Regions from separate parts of the Dactylosporangium sp. NPDC005555 genome, predicted to be linked through region 1. Evidence: riboswitches for the same ligand, from Rfam matches in the RefSeq annotation. Region 1 holds a riboswitch; each other region holds the start of a gene.
The links. A riboswitch is a leader RNA that binds a small molecule or an ion and turns the genes downstream of it on or off. The one in region 1 is predicted to bind cobalamin.
Positions count from the first base shown of each region.

Region 2: another riboswitch for cobalamin. It lies ahead of ABZS58_RS12930 (CbtB domain-containing protein); the one in region 1 lies ahead of ABZS58_RS29970 (VWA domain-containing protein).
Region 3: another riboswitch for cobalamin. It lies ahead of bluB (5,6-dimethylbenzimidazole synthase); the one in region 1 lies ahead of ABZS58_RS29970 (VWA domain-containing protein).

Region 1 is NZ_JBEXDG010000030.1:104,684-106,938, forward strand. It holds gene ABZS58_RS29965 (hypothetical protein) at 1-746, opposite strand, end outside; cobalamin riboswitch at 874-1,021, shown strand; gene ABZS58_RS29970 (VWA domain-containing protein) at 1,056-2,255, shown strand, end outside.
Region 2 is NZ_JBEXDG010000009.1:115,343-117,597, forward strand. It holds gene ABZS58_RS12920 (biliverdin-producing heme oxygenase) at 1-213, opposite strand, end outside; gene ABZS58_RS12925 (CbtA family protein) at 325-1,074, opposite strand; gene ABZS58_RS12930 (CbtB domain-containing protein) at 1,090-1,305, opposite strand; cobalamin riboswitch at 1,343-1,475, opposite strand; gene ABZS58_RS12935 (hypothetical protein) at 1,575-2,186, opposite strand.
Region 3 is NZ_JBEXDG010000004.1:82,791-85,045, forward strand. It holds gene ABZS58_RS06285 (MFS transporter) at 1-381, shown strand, start outside; cobalamin riboswitch at 533-749, shown strand; gene bluB (5,6-dimethylbenzimidazole synthase) at 785-1,405, shown strand; gene ABZS58_RS06295 (YciI family protein) at 1,500-1,853, shown strand; gene ABZS58_RS06300 (sigma-70 family RNA polymerase sigma factor) at 1,907-2,255, shown strand, end outside.

The sequences.
Region 1 (2,255 bases):
GTGCCGCCGTGGAAGGTGCAGTAGGCGCAGTCGCCGAGCGCCTGCGTCTCCGCGCCGAGCCGGGCCGGTTTCGCCGCTTTCCCGGCGCGTCGCAGCAGGTCGTCGGCGACGCCGAGCATGGAGTTGCCGCCGGTGGCGGTGTTGCGGTAGCTCATCACCGTGACGCCGTCGACCCGGGCGAGCACGGCGTCGGCGAGATTCTCCCCGCCGACCTGCACGGTGGGCAGCCAGAACGGCACGTCCAGCTCGAGGGGCGGCCCGATCCGCGCCAGCTCGTCGAGCAGCCGCAGCAGCTGCGGTACGAGCACCGCCTGCTCCTGCTGCCAGGCGGGCAGCAGGTAGGGCTCGACGTCGACGTGCAGCCCCCGGAACAGGCCGGTGGCGGCGGCGGCACGGGCCCAGGCGAGCGCGGCCGCGTGGTCGGTCGTCCAGGCCGGCTCGCCGCCGAGCGCGTCGAGCGTGATCCCGGCGTCGTCGCACAGCGCGCGGAGCCGGGTCAGCTCCGTGACGTCGGCGCGCGGGTCGTAGTACGCGAAGATCGTCGACACCGAGTGGGCGGTCGCCCAGGCGACGACGGTCTCCGGCGGCTCCCGCTCCCACAGCCACATGGCCCTGGTCCCGGGCGGGGCGACGCTGGTCTCCGGCGCGAGCGGCGGCAGCACCCGGTGCACCGACGCCACCAGCAGTCCCACGCTCAGGACGAGACACAGGACGGGCCGCAGGACGGCGTCCATCACGCCGCGCACGCGTGTCAGGACGCCACGCGGGTCCGCCGGCGCCCGGTGCGATGAGCCCGCCCCCACGTCATCTGTTCGGCCGGTCGCGCCCGGCCCGAAGGATTTGGGTCACGTTGACGTCACTGGGAGCCGTGGGACACGATGAACCCCGAGCGGCCACAGGGAGGAACCCAGTGCGAGTCTGGGACGGTCCCGCCACTGTGACCGGGGAGTCACGGTCCAATGCACGGGCCACGGCGGCGCTCCGGGAGTCAGACACTCCAGCCGCTCGTGCTTGTTGACCCAGTGGGCGCGGACCCGCTCGATAAGGAAGTGCCCGTGACGTCGCCGTATCCGTTCTCGGCCGTGGTCGGCCTGCCAGACCTGCGCCTCGCCCTGCTGCTCACCGCCGTGTCGCCGGCGATCGGCGGGGTCCTCGTGCGGGGTGAGAAGGGCACCGCCAAGTCGACCGTCGTGCGGGGCCTCGCCACCCTCCTGCCCGAGGTCGACGTCGTCGCCGGCTGCCGCTTCGCCTGCGACCCCGCCGCCCCCGACCCGTCCTGCCCGGACGGCCCGCACTCCCTGGACGCGCCCGCCGCCAGGCGCCGGTCCGCGCTGGTCGAGCTGCCCGTCGGCGCCACCGAGGACCGGGTCGTCGGCACCCTCGACCTGCAGCGCGCCCTCGGCGACGGGGTCAAGGCCTACGAGCCCGGCCTGCTCGCCGCCGCGCACCGCGGCGTCCTCTACGTCGACGAGGTCAACCTCCTGCCCGACCACCTCGTCGATCTGCTCCTCGACGCGGCGGCGATGGGCCGCGCCCACGTCGAACGCGACGGCGTCTCCGTCAAGCACGCCGCCCGCTTCCTCCTCGTCGGCACCATGAACCCGGAGGAGGGCGAGCCCCGCCCACAGCTCCTCGACCGGTTCGGCCTGGTCGTCGGCGTCGCCGCGCCCTCCACCGCGGCGCCCAGGGCCGAGGTCGTGCGGCGGCGGCTGGCGTACGAGCTGGACCCCGGCACCTTCGCGGCGCGGTACACGGAGGAGGACGCGGCCCTGGCCGCCCGGATCGCCGGCGCGCGGCGGGTGCTGCCGGCGGTGACATTGCCCGACCGGCAGCTGGACCGGATCGCGCGGATCTGCCTGGCGTACCGGGTGGACGGCCTGCGCGCCGACATCGTCGTGGCCCGCACCGCGGTGGCCCTGGCGGCCTGGCACGGCCGGACGGTCGTGACGAAGGACGACCTGCGGGACGCCGCCCGGCTCGCGCTGCCGCACCGGCGCCGCCGCGACCCTCTGGACCCGCCGGGCGCCGACCAGGAGCGCCTGGAGGAGATCCTCAACCATGAGCTCGACGACCTGGACGACGACCAGGACGGCGACGACGGTCCGGACGACGGCGGCCCTGACGACGACGGCCCGGATGGCGGCGACCCGCTCCCGCCCGGCGCTCCCGACGACCCGAGCGCTTCGCCCGGCAGTTCGGATCTGTCGGAAGGGAGGGGGAGCGGCAACCGCAACCCGGCCGGCAGTGGCCCACCC
Region 2 (2,255 bases), on a different contig from region 1:
GACCGGGTCGTCGCGCATCGCGTCGGCGGCCTGCTCCAGCGCGGCGTAGATGTGCCAGTGCTGGGCGACCATGGCGGCGTAGCAGGTCAGCGGCAGCGTCCCGGCGACGAGGTCGTCGAGGAACCTGGACCGCTCGGCGTCGCGGTGCACGCCGCCGGTGAGCGTGCGCACCGCGGTGGAGAACGGCCCCGCCTGCATCTCGTCCGTCGACACGGTCGCCTCCTCGGAGATCGAACTCCAGGTTAGGCTAACCTAATTCGATGGTGCTGAGAAGTGGCCGTGCGGCGGAGCCCGACGGCCCCGCCGCACGTGGAGACCACAGGATCAGACGGCGACCGGCTGCGCGGCGACCGCGGTCGCCGCACGCTGGCTGCGCTCGGTGAGGTACCCGAACAGCAGGCCGAGCGTGGCCCAGTTGACCGCCTGCGTGCCCAGCGAGGCGAGGCGGAACTTCCACAGCAGGATCGGGGCGAACCCGTCCGGCACCTCGTTGACCGCAGGCAGCAGCGCGATCGCGATACCGACGACGACCACGCCACCGACGACCGCCGCCGTCGCGGCGTTCCAGGTGCCGTAGCGGGCCTGCAGCGACCGGGTCACGACGGCGACGCCGATCACGGTCGCGACCCCGATGACGATCATCAGGAAGAACAGGCCGGTGCGCTGCTGCAGCGTGTCCGGGTTGCCGGTGGCCGGCGGGTTGGCCGGATACTTCAGGAACGGCACGAGCGCCACCCCGACGAACCCGGCGAGGGCGACGAGCCCGGCGGTCGCCCGGGCGCTGATCCGCCCGATCCGGCCGAGGGTGATCGCGACAACGATGGCGAACAGGCCGCCGAGCGCCACCCCGTACACGACGGAGGCCGTGGCAAGACCGGCGGTGCTCTGCACGCCGCGGCTGACGAGCTCGTGCTCGTGCTCACCGGCGGGCAGCGGCGCGGCGTGGGCCTCCTCGAACGCGATCGCGTCGTTGATCGGGCCCTCGCCGAACAGGTAGGCGAACAGGAACGCGGCGACCCCGGCGACGGCGCCGGCGATCATCCCGCGGACCAGGAGGGTGCGGGCGTTGAGCATGTCGGCTTCCCCGTCTCAGTGGCAGGGGAAGCCGAGCAGGTGCCGGCCGTCGTGGACGAACTCGTGCACGGTCTCACCGGCGATGACGGACGTGATGCCCTGCTCGGCGCCGACGAAGTAGAGCAGGACGACGGCGAGCACGACGCCGAACGTCGCCCACGGCAGGATCTGCCGCAGCGGGATCGGGGCCGGCGCGGCGACCGGGGTGGGAAGAGCCGAGATCGATGCCATCTGTGCAGCCTCCTGCGGGATTTCGCGTCCCATCGAGCGTTGTCGTGACAGTGGCCGGGTCTGACTCCCACGGGTGCGTGGTTACAGCGGCGCGACCGTGCCGGGCTTGCACCGGCTTCCGTTCACTGTCACGTTTCGTTTCGGACGGTACGGACGGCGTACCGGTGTGTCAATCGAAGCGACCCCCGCCGGACCCCTGCGGTGCTGATCAGCGGGGGTGCGGCGAAACGCGAAGGTGATCAACTTCTCGCGGGCAGGGCGGTCGACGCCTACCGCGGGGTGCCCCCGGTCAGGGCCGCGACGAGCTCGTCCGCGCGGCGGGTGAGGAACACGCCCGTGAGCAGTGCCAGCTGCGACAGGTCGGCGAAGTCGATCACGACCCGGCCGCGCTGCAGGAACCTCCCCTCGCGGCGGGCCCGCAGCACCGCCCCCCGGGGCACCTCCGCCCGCAGCCGGAAGCCGCGCAGGTCGTCGGTCATGTCGGCCAGGACGAGCCGCCGGTCCGTGACCACGCAGTGGACCATGGTGGCGTCGCGGATACCGCGGTCGAGGCGGGCCGCGCACGAGTCGTCCCCGCCGGTGACGGCCGACCCGCCGATCGCGCGTTCGACGTCGAGCCGGATGACCGAGTCGGCGCCGACGAGCACCGCGACGACCCGCTCCCACGCCTTCTCGGGTGAGGGCTCCGGCTCGGCCCGGTAGGCGGCCGCCGCCGCGTCCCTCACCCCGCGCGGCAGGGCGGCGAGCAGCTGCTCCATCTCCCGCGGCGAGCGCTGCAGCCGTTCGGCGCCGAACGCCTTCTGGCAGTGCACCGCCGCCAGCAGTACGTCGTCGCCGGCGAGGTGCTCCAGCTCGGCCCGGTGTGCCTTCAGCGCGTCCACGCCGCGCATGCTATCCACGTCCGTTCATCCGCGCGGCCCCGTCCACCGGGGTCGCGGATGGTTCAATGC
Region 3 (2,255 bases), on a different contig from region 1:
GCGAGCATCGCCGCGTCGATCGCGGCGGTCGAGGTCCTGCCGGCCGGGCCGGTGGTGTGGGCGCTCGCCGCGAGCCAGTTCGTGATCGGCGCGGCGGGCGGGTTCGTCATCGCGCCGAACCAGGCGCTGACCCTGTCCCACGCCCCACCGGGGGTGAACGGGCTCAGTGCGGCGCTGCTGCAGCTGTCGCAGCGGCTCGCCGCGAGCGTCAGCATCGCGGCCGTGAGCGGCATCTTCCTGGCGACCGCCGCCACGTCCGGCGGGCCGGCACCGGCCCTCGCCGACGGCGCCGCCCTGTGCCTGGGCCTCGCCGCGCTCGCCCTGCTTTTCGCGTTGCTCGACCGGCCGTCCTCGATCGAGGGATCCCGGGTCGTTGAGTAAGTAGAACACGAGGTCCCGCTGGCAGGCTGATCGCGGCCGTCAGGTCGAGGTCGTCGCCCACAGCGGACGCGCGCCGCGGACCGTCGGTGACGTGTCGCCGAAGGAACGCCGTGGTGCCGGCTTCCGGACCGTGGCGCCGTAAGCTCGCAGGCGGCATGAACTGATGCGAGGTGCCCCGGAAGCCGGAAGGCGACCGGGGAGAATCGGGAAGCCGGTGTGAATCCGGCACGGGCCCGCCGCGGTGATCGGGGAGCTGCCGTCCAGGCGCGCCCTCGCGGTGCGCGGTCACTGGCCCGAGGGCCGGGAAGGCGGACGGTGCAGGCGTTGATCCGAGAGTCCGAAGACCGGCCTCGCGGTCACCGGCCGTCCGCAGGGGCGGCCTGAGCAGCGGGAGCCTGCCCTCATGAGCACCGACCTGTACGACGTCGTCCACCGCCGCCGCGACGTGCGCGGCCAGTTCACCGGCGCGCCGATCCCCGGTGACGTCCTCGACCGCGTGCTGCGCGCCGCCCACGCCGCGCCGAGCGTCGGGCTGTCGCAGCCGTGGGATTTCGTCCTCGTCCGCGACCCCGGCCTGCGGGCCGCGTTCCACGCGCACGTCCGGGCCGAGCGGGACGCGTTCGCCGCGACCCTCGACGGGCCGGCGGCCGCGACCTTCGCCCGGATCAAGATCGACGGGGTGCTGGAGTCGACGCTGTCGGTGGTCGTCACGTACGACCCCTGCCGCGGCGGACCGGCGGTGCTCGGACGGCACGCGATCGCCGACGCCGGGCTCTACTCCGTCTGCCTCGCCATCCAGAACCTGTGGCTGGCCGCGACCGCCGAGGACCTCGGGGTCGGCTGGGTGTCGTTCTACCGCGAGCCGTTCGTGCGGGACCTGCTCGGCATCCCCGACGGTGTCCGGCCCGTCGCGTGGCTGTGCCTCGGGCCGGTGACGCACCTGGAGACGGTGCCCGACCTCGAACGGCACGGCTGGCGGCGGCGGACCCCGCTCTCGGAGGCGGTGCACCACGACCGCTGGTAGCCGCACACCGGAGAACGCGCGGGACCACCTGTCGAATTCGGCGCCGCGCCGATCGTCGTCAGGGTAGAAAGTCCCCGAGCAGACAGGACGGACCATGGCGAAGTACCTCATCCTCATCTACGGCGACGAGCAGCGCTGGGACGCCGAATCCGAGCAGGAGCGGCACGAGAAGGGCGAGGGCCACCGGGCGTTCAGCGCCGCCGCGACCGTGCTCGCCGGGCACGAGCTGGAGCCGTCCACGACGGCGACCACGCTGCGCGGCGGCCCGATGATCACCGACGGTCCGTTCCTGGAGGCGAAGGAGGCCCTCGGCGGCTTCTACGTCATCGACGCCGCCGACCTGGACGCCGCGATCGCCGCCGCCTCCATGCTGCCCGAGCTGGCCTCCGGCCACGGCGGCGTCGAGATCCGCCCGATCGTGGACCACGACCGTCCGGACCACGGGTGACCGCCGAGCCACCGGTGGGCATCGCCGAGGTGCACCGTCGCGAGTGGGCCCGGGTGCTCGCCGCGACGGTGCGCGTCACCCGTGACCTCGACCTCGCCGAGGAATGCGTCCAGGACGCGTTCGCGCGGGCGCTGCGCTCCTGGCCGGCCGGTGGCGTCCCGGACCGGCCCGGCGCGTGGCTCACCACCGTCGCCCGCAACCGGGCCCTCGACGTGCTGCGCCGCGAGTCCGCGCTGCGCCGGGCGCTGCCGCTGCTGGTCACCGAGGAGGCGACGCCCGGGCCGGGGGAGGACGACGACCGGCTCCGGCTCATCTTCACCTGCTGCCACCCGGCGCTGTCCCGGGAGGCGCAGGTCGCGCTGACGCTGCGCCTGGTGTGCGGCCTGACGACGGCCGAGGTGG